Regions from separate parts of the Pseudoalteromonas sp. HL-AS2 genome, predicted to be linked through region 3. Evidence: predicted binding sites of a transcription regulator. Region 3 holds the regulator's gene; each other region holds the start of a gene.
The links. Region 3 encodes sigma-54, which starts transcription at its own class of promoters, with help from an activator protein. Its sites were predicted from a motif close to GTTGGCACGNNNNTNGNNT; they were not measured.
Positions count from the first base shown of each region.

Region 1 (4,327 bases), 570 kb from region 3:
ATGATAAAGACACGCCCACCACACCTGGTTTACAGTTACTTCCTGGTGAAAGCGATGGCTTTTATTACGCTAAACTAGTTAAAAAAATATAACCTATACAGCACACAACAATTAGCTATCTATCTTATTTTAGATAGCTAATACTTCATAGCAATAGGTACTTATAACACTGGTAAATAATGAAAATAATCATACTCGGGGCTGGCCAAGTAGGCGGCACACTAGCTGAAAATTTAGTTGGTGAACAAAACGAAATAACGGTCGTTGATATTGACGGCAACCGCTTACGCGAGCTTCAAGATAAGTATGACCTACAAGGCGTTGCTGGTCACGGCGCTCACCCAGATGTACTTCGCAGAGCCGGTGCGGAAGACGCCGATATGATTATCGCGGTAACCAGTTCAGATGAAGTAAACATGGTTGCCTGCCAAGTTGCGTATAGTATTTTTAATACCCCGACTAAAATAGCCCGAATTCGTTCTGAGCAATATTTAAAGTATCGTGAAAAGCTGTTTCATAACGATGACTTGCCGGTCGATCACTATATTGCTCCTGAGGCATTAGTAACTAAGTACATTCGCCGCTTAATAGACTACCCAGGCGCATTGCAAGTGCTGCAGTTTGCCGATGGCATGCTCTCTTTGGTTGCTGTAAAAGCTTACTATGGCGGTTTATTAGTAGGTTATGCGCTATCTACGCTTAAACAGCATATTCCCAATGTGGAAACTCGTGTAGCCGCTATTTATCGCCAAGGAAAAGCGATAAAACCTCTAGGCACAACAATTATTGAAGCCGATGATGAAGTGTTTTTTATAGCAGCCACTAAACACATCCGCGCCGTTATGAACGAACTCCAAAGGTTAGAGCGTTCATATAAAAACATTATGATTGCTGGTGGCGGTAATATAGGCGCAGGCCTAGCGCGCTCACTGGAAAAAAATCACAGTGTAAAATTAATTGAGCGCAGCAAAGAGCGCGCCGAGCAACTCTCTGAAATGCTCGACAACACGATTGTTTTTTGCGGAGATGCGTCAGACCAAGAGCTATTGTCAGAAGAGCATATAGATCAGGTTGATGTGTTTATTGCTGTAACCAACGATGATGAAGTAAATATAATGTCGGCCATGCTAGCAAAACGTATGGGCGCACAAAAAACCATGGTACTTATTCAACGCAGTGCATACGTTGACTTAGTACAAGGCGGCGATATTGATATTGCAATTTCACCACAAGAAGCCACTATTTCGGCATTACTTACTCATGTTCGCCGCGGCGATATTGTTAACGTATATTCACTACGCAAAGGTGCAGCTGAAGCTATTGAAGCTGTTGCCCATGGTGATGAAAATACATCTAAAGTAGTTGGCCGAACTGTAAGGGATATAAAACTCCCAGCAGGTACTACTATTGGTGCTGTAGTACGTAACGACGACGTGCTTATTGCCCACGACGATACCATTATTATGTCGGGCGACCATGTCATCATGTTCTTAATTGATAAAAAGCACATTAATATTGTAGAAAAACTATTTCAGGTGAGCGCTATATTTTTATAGCAGTACATTGTTGGTACTTTAAACACAAAAAAGCAGCTTAGTTAAGCTGCTTTTTTAATATAGGGTACTAAAGCTTTATTGTACTTTGGCAAACTCTTCTTTAGAAAGTTCGCCATTACCGTCAGTATCTAGCTGATCAAATATTTTTACTAACTGTGTATTTGCCGCAGCTTCTTGCTGAGAAATAACACCATCGCCGTTGGTATCAAAAGAGGCAAAATCCACTGCTGCATAGGCTGCTGCTGAAGACGCTAAAACTAAAATCGCAAGTGATGTATTTAATACTTTCATAATAATCTCCTAAAAATGAGAGGTCCTTCTCAGAAATCCCTGGCTGTGAAAAATAACCGAAAAAGTAATTAGTAGTTAGCAAACTCTGCTTTAGAAAGCTCACCGTTACCATCTGTATCTAACTCTGCAAATTGTGCGATTAAATCGGAATCTACCGACGCTTCACTTTGGCTAATTGCGCCATTACCATCTACATCAAGGGTATCAAAATCACTTGCTGCAAAAGCGGCTGATGACGATGCTAGAGCGATAAGTGCGAGTGCTTTATTTAACTGTTTCATAATTTAATCCTTTACTATGTTATTCAATGCTTTATCAAAAAATTAGATATACTAAGGTTTATACTTTCCTTGTTATTCTTTTTTCATAAGCTCCCTTGCTTACTTAGGTTGTCTTTGGCAACACAGAATTTTATCAACCTTGCATTTTGCTTATGCTTTAGAAAATTCTTCTTTTGATAACTCACCGTTTTGGTCACTATCAAGCTCTGAGAAAATACTCATTAACTCTGCATCAACAGCAGCTTCGCTTTGACTAATTGCGCCATTACCATCTACATCAAGGGTATCAAAATCACTTGCTGCAAAAGCGGCTGATGACGATGCTAGAGCGATAAGTGCTAACGTTTTATTTAATGTTTTCATAATCAATCTTCCTTCAAAGTTTATGTTAACTGCGATTAAGTGCTTCACTTTAAATCACGTTTAATGCAATACAGCTTAACTATTACAACTTCGATGCCAACATTTAAAACATCAATAACTTCAATTAGTTAAAGGTAACATGCACTTAAAGGTGATAATTAACTGTCTATTTTTGTTGCCTTTTTGCAACACACTTTAACCCCAAACAATAAGTTCGAACAAATTCAATGCCTTACAAAAAGCAAAAAACGCCACAGATTATAAATACACACTGTAAGGAGACTGTTTAGCTGGGGTATTCAACTCGGTTACAGCTGAATAATTTTTGAAATGAAAATAACCAATAGCTTTTATTTTTATAAATAATTGTTTTTTATCGATTATTTTATTTTTATCAATGCAGGTATGCGTTATTTAAAATTAAATTTAATAAATCGCTATTTTGTTGCAAAATAGCGAAATGTACAGTTACTCGGTTTCTGATTGGAGTATTGAAGGGTCAATAAAGTGATCCCCCATAAAGCTTTTCATTTCTTCTTCGCTGGCTAATAGCTTTATTCCACAGTAAGCACCTTGAACGTGTTCTTTCACGCTACAAATTTCTCCCTGAAAGTCTTTAACTTGCTTATTACTGCTATCGAGGATGATTGAGCATTGCATCCCTTTAATGTTTTCGGCCTGGGCTTTGTCTTTAAGATCAAACTTTACGCCCGTTAGCGAAATATCTTTAATTACCCCGTCGAGTATCCTGTCATCACTAAGTTTTAGCTTGGCCGATAATAAGGTAGGTATACGAGTTTGCGAGCGTAAATCGAATAACTGCACTTGCTTTGGGTAATTAATAAAAAGTAAGCGTGCGGGATGAGATGCAACTGACATTATTTGCTGACGAAAAGCGATAACCTGCCCACCACTTCCCTCTATTAGTGCTCTTACTACCACCATTACCCCATCGTGCAGGTAGTCGCTTGCTGTAGGCAGGCGCTTTGAGCTCGGATAGTTTAAAATAATAAATCGATTTTCGAGCAAACCTATAAACTCTGTTTTTACACGCTTGCTGGCTGTTGGTGTTAAAATTTCAAGATCAACCATGGCACCAGACATTATTTGGTGTAACTTTTCTAGGTTAGTTGTTGGCATATCCTTTTCCCTAATACTATTTATAAACTAACAATTAAATTATCCGCGCCAAAATGTAGGCGTAAACAGCACTAATAAAGTAAATATTTCTAAACGGCCAAATACCATAGCAATGGTAAGCAACCATTTAGCACCATCACTAATAGACCCATAGTGCGATGCAACATCTCCTAAGCCCGGGCCAAGGTTATTTAAACACGCTGCAGTAGCAGAAAATGCTGTAATGTTATCCATACCGGTTCCCATCAGCGCTAGCATAATAATTATAAACACCAATGCGTACGCTGAGAAAAACCCCCATACAGCTTCCACTACTTTGTCTGGCAACGCTTTGCTGCCTAACTTGATAGAATATATAGCCCGAGGATGCACTAGCCTATTAAGCTCTCGCACGCCTTGTAAGTATAGTAAGAATACGCGCACCACTTTCATACCGCCACCGGTAGAGCCCGCACAGCCACCTATAAAGCTCGAAAATATAAGCAGTATTGGTAAAAATAATGGCCAAGCCGAAAAGTTATCGGTGGCAAATCCTGCCGTACTGCTAATTGAAACAGCATGAAATAGCGCTTGGTCGAGTGTTTCATCGCCATTGGCATACACTTCATGAGACGAAAGCACGGTAAAGCAAATCACCACCAGCGCTAACTGAATACATAAAAACACTTTAAACTCAGGGTCGCGAATATAAACACT
Region 1 covers NZ_CP133571.1:18,701-23,027, reverse strand. Annotated here, with positions in the region: gene rsmB (16S rRNA (cytosine(967)-C(5))-methyltransferase RsmB) at 1-92, shown strand, start outside; gene trkA (Trk system potassium transporter TrkA) at 180-1,556, shown strand; gene RB215_RS00090 (EF-hand domain-containing protein) at 1,632-1,847, opposite strand; gene RB215_RS00085 (calmodulin) at 1,916-2,128, opposite strand; gene RB215_RS00080 (EF-hand domain-containing protein) at 2,279-2,491, opposite strand; gene RB215_RS00075 (flagellar brake protein) at 2,960-3,631, opposite strand; gene RB215_RS00070 (TrkH family potassium uptake protein) at 3,671-4,327, opposite strand, start outside.
Region 1: RB215_RS00080 (EF-hand domain-containing protein) is a predicted target of sigma-54. The motif match lies at 2,574-2,592, and genes of this name have one in related genera.

Region 2 (4,327 bases), on a different replicon from region 3:
TTACATGGGGTAACGTTAGAACAAATACTTGTTGAGTTAGAGCAGCGACTTGGCTGGAGAACTTTGGGTGAACAGGTTAAAATTAAATGCTTTACTGATGCACCAAGCATTAAATCGAGCTTAAAATTTTTGCGTAAAACCCCATGGGCACGAGATAAAGTAGAAGCACTTTATATTCATACCATAAATAACAAGCCAATTCGTAGACCTAAAAGTGCACCAAGGCCCACTTCCGATAGAGCACCTGATACATCGGGCTTTGTTTGGCCTTCGATCAAAAAATAAATAATAAAACGGCGTGTAATAACGCCGTTTTATAGCCGTGTATTATTTATCTAGCTGTTCTTTGCAAATAACGTTTAATGATCCAGGTGAGATTGTAATAACTAATTTGTTAGAAGTTTTCACCTCTCCATCTACTACGTATTTAATCTCTTGCTCTGCACTTACTTCCACTCTTTTAGCATTTGTATGATGCGAATTAATAGCTAAATGTGTTTGTGTAATGCTGCTAAACATAAGCTCGGCAATACTCAGTACTGTAGTGCCATTTTCTTTATTGGGTATTAACCAATTCACATCAAGAAGCCCGTCACTATGATCGGGCTGCCCGCCACCTTGAGCTAGCAAAGTAGTAAAGGGTGCGGCATTAGCAACAATAAAACTATTGGTACTCACTTGCGTTGGTTCGTTATCATCAAGCTTTATCGTTAATACTTGTGCTTTTTGTTCACCAAAAGCTTGTAAAAAACCATTTAAATAGGCCAGTTGCCCAGATTTGTTTTTAGCTTCACGGTCGGCTTTTTCAATCATGGAGTGTTCAAAGCCAATTCCTGCCAGTAGTAACATTAGCTCGTCGTTACAATAAGCTGTGTCGATTAAACTTGTTTGCCCATCAATAATTAAATCACAGGCTTGTTCAACAGGAATAAATTTTGATTTTATGCCCATTAACACATGCGCTAATGCGTTAGCCGTGCCCAGCGGAATAATACCCAACCTGCATTTAGTGTGCGCTAATACACTGGCCACTTCTGTCACTGTGCCGTCACCACCACAAGCAATAATAATATCTGGCTGCTCTTTTATTGCCTGTTTAGCAAGCGCTACGCCGTTAACTTCTTTTGAGGTTGTTAATACGGTTAAGTCGTAATAAGCCGATAAACTAGCAATAATTAGGTGTTGTTTGTCTTGCCACATTTTTGTGCCCGACACTGGATTTGCAATCAAAAATGCTTTGTTTTTAATTACTAACTCACCTTTTTTATGGCGCTTAGCTAAGTGATGTAATTGGCGTTTATTAAGATTAGCTGTCTCGCGAGTTTCTTTTATTTGTGCCAGTATTTGATGCACATCGGCATCTTTATTTTGGCTAAGCAAGTAGGCCGCCATTACAAACACAGAGCGCCCGCGCCCTAAAGCACAATGCACCACCACACGGCGATCTTTTTGTACATGATGATGGATCCAATTAATTGCTTGGTTTAACTGCGAATGCGTAGGAACGCTATGATCGAGTACCGGAATGTTTAAATAATTAATGTTTTCTTGCGTAGAGCTCCACTCTAAACCGTCAAACTCGCACGTTACATCAAGTATTGCGGTAATACCGTTTTCTTTTAGCGTATCTATGTCAGAGGGAAATAATCGACATGCCAAAAACAAATGTTCATTAATCTTTTGAATAGGCGGCACTTTATCGTGCTTACGAGCCCACGCATTGTATAATTGTGCGCCAAATAAAAAAGGAATAAACGCCCAGCGAATATAAAAAGGGATAACGCCGTTTTCTCGTTTTCTAAACACTTTTGCTATATCGAATATATAAGCGCCCCCCACTAAAAGTAGTGACAATGCACTCCAATAAAATACAATCGAAAAGTAAATTGAGTTAACTTCCCAGCCAATAAATATGAGTATAAATGCCAATAGTAAGTAACTAATTGCAGCCCACATATGTTCTCCTTTTATAATATATACTCGTTGTTGTTATATTTATTAATCATGTCTTAATATTGTAAAAGCAAATTTTACGCCAGCATTCACTTATCCCTGATTAATTATATTATTGATAATTAACACTTTAATTTTTATTTATTAAGCCTTTTTTTAGTCCACTTATAAAACGTTGCTGTTTTTACACTATAGTAGGCTAATTGTTCACATTAGGAAAATACACTTTGTTCACTTGTATTGGGCTGGATTGTAGAAGCATTTATAAAAACTTGCCATAACGCACCCTATCAAACACATACCCTAATAGCCGCTGGGTAGAGCTAGGTATTGCCCTATCAGTACTTTTTGCTGCACTTAATAATGTATGGCCACTGGTATTGCGCTTAGGCTGGGTAACATTTGCATTTAGTTTATTGCACGGCATGGGGTTTGCCAGTGTATTGGGTGAGTTGGGGCTGTCGAGCGATTATCAGCTATTGAGTATTGTGGCATTTAACTTAGGGGTAGAAATTGGTCAGCTCAGTATTTTACTCATAGCATTGCCGGTGTTAATCAGCATAAGAGGCTATCAGTGGTATAAGAAATGGTTAATGCCGGTGGGTTCATTTGCTATAGCACTGATTGCATTACAATGGTCAATCGAGCGGTTTTAACCTGTAACCGCCCTAATACCAATTTGAGCACTTTTTATAGTGCTTTTTACAGTACTTTTTACAGTACTTTTTACAGTACTTCGTCATGCACTTCAAAAGGCATGAGTAGCGTTTTCATCGCTGGGCGAAGTGCTATTAATACTGTTTCTTCGGTGAGTTCTGGGTAGAGCATTTTTCGAAGAAATAAGCCCGCCATCATCGAAAAAATAACATTAATACGGCTATCGAGTTCTTGCTCTGAGTGTGATTTTAACAAGCTTCTATCGCTAATTAATAACTGTCTCATTCTATCGCGCGCTTGGGTATCAGCCTCGTGTAGTAACGTAGCCACTTTATTGTTTCTGGCCGCTTCTGCCATCATGTCTAAATCGATTACACACGCCCCGGTATCCATATGCCTTTGCACTCCTTTGTGCAAACTGCCTAAAAGTATTGTGAGGATATCGCCAGGCTGCTCTTCAAATTCTTGAAATATAGAAAACATTTCTTGCATATCTTGCTCAATAATACTCTCTATTATTGCTTCTTTACTTTCAAAGTAGTTATAGATATGGCCGGCACTCATACCCGCAGTTCTTGCAATTTCAGCCATGCCTGCCCCATGATAGCCTTTGCGACGAAAGCAGTCTGCTGCAGCATCTAGTACTTGTGTGCGCCGTGCTTCGACTAATGCAGGATCTGCATGTCTTTTACTTTTATGGGTCACTTACAACTCCACTATTTAACCTGTCTATTATAAAAACCAATTGCATCTAAATATTTAGTTACAGCAAATAAAGCGCTGTTAAATTAGAAGTATTATAAATTTAACATTCTAGTGATGGCCTATAGCAAAAGCTATAGACCATATAGACTACTTAATCTTGCACCGCTGGTGAGGTAATTTGCCAGCCGCCGCCAACTGCTTTGTATAAGTTAATTTTACTGGCAAGTAATGCCTGCTTACCCGTAATTAACTGCTGTTGGGCACTGTACCAAGTTCTTTGCGAATCAAGAACTTGCAAGTAACTGTCGGCACCTTTGTCGTAACGCGCTTGCGAAATATCAAAGGTTGCTTGACGGCTTTGCACTAACTGCTCAAGTGCGCTTAGCTGGGCGTTATAACCTTCTCTATCTGCAAGTACGTCAGCAACTTCACGAAACGCTTGCTGAATTTTTTGCTGATAGGTGGTAAGCGCTATTTGTTGCGCCGCTTTAGCAACATCTAAATTAGCTTGGTTACGGCCCATATTAAAAATAGGCAAATTAATAGTAGGTACAAAACTCCACGTACCCGAGCCACCATCAAATAAACCACTTAAGTCGCTTGATGCAGTACCCGCATTAGCGGTTAAACTAATACTTGGGTAAAACGCAGCACGCGCAATACCAATATTTGCATTAGCCGCTAACAACTGATGCTCAACCGCTTTAATATCAGGGCGTTGCGTGAGTAAATCAGACGGTAAACCAACTGGTACTTCTGGTAAGTCGAGTAAATGATTAAGTGACGCATTTGGCAGTAAATCACTGGCAACGCTATTACCTACTAGTAAATCAAGCGCATTTTTATCGCGTTTTAATAAACGCTTATACTTTGCTATATCAACTTTAGCTGTAGCAACCGTACTTTTAAGTTGCTCTAGGGTAATTGCTGATGCAGCACCTAAATCAAAACTTTGTTGAGTAAGTGATAGCGACGACTGTTGCGACGTTAGGGTTTCCTCGGCCAGTGCTAA
Region 2 covers NZ_CP133572.1:365,887-370,213, forward strand. Annotated here, with positions in the region: gene RB215_RS16525 (VF530 family DNA-binding protein) at 1-285, shown strand, start outside; gene RB215_RS16530 (diacylglycerol kinase family protein) at 328-1,956, opposite strand; partial or broken gene RB215_RS16535 (HupE/UreJ family protein) at 2,256-2,609, shown strand; gene RB215_RS16540 (TetR/AcrR family transcriptional regulator) at 2,680-3,315, opposite strand; gene RB215_RS16545 (efflux transporter outer membrane subunit) at 3,467-4,327, opposite strand, start outside.
Region 2: RB215_RS16530 (diacylglycerol kinase family protein) is a predicted target of sigma-54. The motif match lies at 2,022-2,040, and genes of this name have one in related genera.

Region 3 (4,327 bases):
ACAAAGGTTTGAATTTGCCAAGTAAATTTTTGCACAATACTATGACTAGCTAAATAATCTTTTACTGGTTGATCTAATCCAGTTAAAGGCTTGAGCTCCGGTTCCCAGTGTGGGTTTGGTAAAAAACGCGCATCAAAAACATAATCAGCACCTTTGGGAATACCATGCTTAAAGCCAAACGACTCAAAGGTAATGATAAGCTGTTTGTCTTTTTTACCGAGTATGGTTTCACGCATAGATTCAGCAAGTTGATGCACACTTAAATCGGTTGTATCAATGACATGATCAGCCCGCGTTACGAGTACATCGAGTAATTCTTTTTCCTTTTTTATTGCTAAATCTAGCGGTAGCGAATCAATCGAAAGCGGGTGCAAACGACGCGTTTCTGAATAACGGCGGATTAACGTTTGATCGTCGCTATCTAAATAAAATAACGTTGGTTTAGCAAAGTCGGGCAAGTACTCAAGAATATCGTTAAACTGCTGCTGATCTTTAGGCAGGTTACGCACGTCTATACTAACGGCTATTTTATCGTAGTTATCAGAGACACTGCGCACTAATGAAGGCAGCAAATTTACCGGAATATTATCTACACAATAGTAACCTAAATCTTCTACAACACGTAAAGCAACTGACTTACCAGAACCTGATCGGCCACTTATAATAATTAATTCCATTTACCACCCCTTTATTAGTAACTAGGATTGATCCAAAATAACTTGGTATAACGCTTCATCAGACTTTGCCGCACGCAATTGCTTACAAAACTCTTTATCGTTTAGTTTATCAGCTATTGTGGCTAGTGTTTTCAAGTGCTGCTGGTTATCGCCATCGGGCACTATAAGCGCAACAAAAATATCAACTGGACGATTATCAATTGCATCAAAATTAATAGCGGTTTCGCTTATTAAAATTAAGGCAAGAGGCTCTTGTGCCCCGCTCATACGGCCATGTGGAATTGCTATTCCTCGGCCAATACCGGTACTACCTAGCTTTTCTCTTGCCAATAAAGCAGTGAGAATATCTTGCTGAGGTAAATACGGCATTTTTTTATGCGCGAGTTCACTGATGAATTCTAAAATTCTTTTTTTACTATTAAAAAGGACCACAGCTTTGCTGCAGTCCTGGCATATAAGTGAGCTTAATTTCATAGTGTTAGTGTCGAGCAAACTTCTCTTTGTGTTTAATTACTTGACGATCGAGTTTGTCAATCAACGAGTCAATGGCAGCGTACATATCTTGGTGTTCGGTCGATGCAAATAGCTCAGCGCCACTTACAAAAATTGTTGCTTCAGCTTTTTGACTTAATTTTTCTACATCGAGAATAACATGCACATTAGTTATGTGATCTGAGTGTCTTTGCAGCTTTGCAAATTTATTATTTACATAGTCTCTTAATGAGTCTGTAATGTCTACATGACGACCAGTTAAGTTTAGTTGCATCAGCATTTTCCTCTTTGTTGTACGTCTTAAATCAAGCTTTTACGTTGATTCGACGGGGGAATAGCCAGAGATTCGCGATATTTTGCAATTGTCCGTCTAGCTACTTTAATTCCTTGCTCAGCCAATATATCTGCAATCTTGCTATCACTCAATGGTTTGGCTAAGTTTTCTGCAGCTATCAACTTTTTAATCAAGGCACGTATGGCAGTTGATGAACATTCGCCACCATTTTCGGTGCTTACATGGCTTGAAAAAAAGTACTTAAGCTCAAAAATGCCACGTGGAGTGTGCATATATTTTTGCGTAGTGACCCGTGAAATAGTCGACTCGTGCATTTCAACTATTTCGGCAACATCGTTTAAAACCATAGGTTTCATGGCTTCTGGGCCATGTTCAAAAAACGCTTGTTGCTGCTTAACAATACAATTAGTTACTTTCAGGAGGGTTTCGTTTCTACTTTCTAGGCTTTTAATAAACCATTTAGCTTCTTGTAAGTGCGAGCGAATAAATTGGCTGTCACCGCTGGATTTTACTGTACGAGACATAGCCGCATATTGGCTGTTAACACGTATTTTTGGCATGCTATCTGGGTTTAGCTCTACCACCCAGCGGCCTTTTATTTTTTTAACAGACACGTCAGGTATAACGTATTCAGACTCTTCTCTGACAATAGTATCCGCAGGCTTAGGGTTAAGCGTATGAATAAGTGTCATTATTTCTTTAAGCTCTTCTTCTTTGAGCTTAGTTTTTTTCATTAACGTACGATAGTCGCGAGCAGCGAGTAAATCGATATGATCAGTTAACACCATTTTTGTTTCGTTAATATAAGGGGTGTCTTTATCAAATTGATTTAATTGAATGCATAAGCATTCTTGCAAGCTGCGAGCTGCAATACCAACAGGATCAAATAATTGAATGCGCTTTAGCACTGCTTCTATTTCATCTAGTTCTACTTCGTGTTCGTCATCACTTTCTTGATTAAAGCTTGCTAAAAGGTCTTCGCAACTGAGGGTTAAAATACCAGAGTCATCTACGGCTTCAACGATAGCTATGGCAATAGCTTCGTCGGTAGGGCTAAAAGGGGTGAGCTGTAATTGCCACATTAAGTATTCATGCAGGGTTTCGGTTGATGCACCTTGATAAATAGATTCATCTTCAGGCATTGGCCCTGATGAAGAGGCAGGCGCTGCGCTCATATATTCATCCCATGATACATCCATGGCCATGTCGTCGCTTATGGTGTCTTTATTTAGTGCTTCACCGCTATCTTGCTCATACTCGCTTGGGGTGTCGTCAGCAGAGGCGCTAACAGTAATGTCATCTGCTTTTTGCTCGTTTTTACCTGCTGATTCTTCCGTGTAATCTTGTTCATCAACTTCAAGTAATGGGTTGCTATCAAGTGCTTCTTGTATTTCTTGCTGGAGATCCAAGGTACTAAGCTGCAATAAGCGAATAGCCTGTTGCAGTTGCGGAGTCATTGTAAGTTGCTGGCCCATGCGCAGCTGTAATGATTGCCTCATTTATCTCTAACAATCCTTATAAATTGATATGATTAATCTTAGCAGATGCTTATAGTAATAACATAAATATTACAGTTTGAACTGCTCGCCTAAATAAACATCACGTACTGTTTTATCGTTTAATACAAATTCAGGAGTACCAGATGCAATTAGCTCCCCATGAGAAACAATGTAGGCTTTTTCACAAACATCAAGGGTTTCCCTTACATTGTGGTCGGTAATTAGTACGCCAATACCACGATTTTTAAGGTGTTCTATAATTTTTTTAATATCGAGTACTGAAATGGGATCCACGCCAGCAAAGGGCTCATCAAGCAATATAAATTTAGGATCTGCAGCTAAAGCACGTGCTATTTCTACGCGGCGACGTTCACCACCAGATAGCGCCATACCTAAGCTGTCGCGAATATGTTGCAGGCTAAATTCGTCCAATAAACTATTTAGGGTTTCTTCCCTGGCTTGTTTATTTAGTTGCTTACGCGTTTCTAAAATAGCCATTAAATTTTGATACACAGTGAGCTTTCTAAAAATAGAAGATTCTTGTGGTAAATAACCAATACCTAAACGAGCACGGCTGTGCATAGGAAGTAAGGTAATATCGTTATCATCAATTAATATTTTACCTTTGTCGCTAGGTACTAAGCCTACAATCATGTAAAAGGTAGTGGTTTTACCTGCGCCATTTGGGCCAAGTAAACCAACAATGCTGCCAGCTTTTACTTCAAGTCCTACATTTTTAACAACTTCACGGCCTTTATAGCTTTTTGCTAATAGCTCTGCTTTTAATGTACTCATGGCTGACCTTTATTGAGTTTTTGTTCTTTTTTTACGTCTACAGGCACTAAAATAGTGTGTACCCGATCAGTTGAGTTTTCATCTTTTTCAGCACTTATAAGCTGTTGCTCTATATCATAGGTGATGCTTTTAGCCGTAATTTTTTGCCCAGCTTGAGAAATGTTTGCATCTCCTACCAGGGTTAAAAAACGTTTCGCTACATCGTAACGTACTTCGTTAGCGCTGGCGCTCATGACAGTGCCATCTGCTTGCTTTTCTTCAAAATATGCAGGGCTGCCCGTGGCAATTAATAGTTGTTTATTATCGCCAAGTTCGTCGCGCTTATGTACTTCTAAACGATCGGCGGTGATACGACGATTACCGTGAATTATCTCGACGTTTTTCTCAAAAATACCAACGTTTTCTTTTAGTTGGCCTTCTTGGCGGTCAGCACTAATAGAAATTTGATTAGCTAATGGGGAAGTACTTTGCTCTGCCGCATTACTATTAAATACAAGTATAAGCGATGGAATAATAAGTATTTTTGCAAGGTTATTGGTCATAATATAGTGTTCGCGTATGGTTAATTA
Region 3 covers NZ_CP133571.1:2,664,075-2,668,401, reverse strand. Annotated here, with positions in the region: gene rapZ (RNase adapter RapZ) at 1-677, opposite strand, end outside; gene ptsN (PTS IIA-like nitrogen regulatory protein PtsN) at 699-1,151, opposite strand; gene hpf (ribosome hibernation promoting factor) at 1,156-1,443, opposite strand; gene RB215_RS12430 (RNA polymerase factor sigma-54) at 1,470-2,963, opposite strand; gene lptB (LPS export ABC transporter ATP-binding protein) at 3,033-3,758, opposite strand; gene lptA (lipopolysaccharide transport periplasmic protein LptA) at 3,755-4,300, opposite strand; gene lptC (LPS export ABC transporter periplasmic protein LptC) at 4,290-4,327, opposite strand, start outside.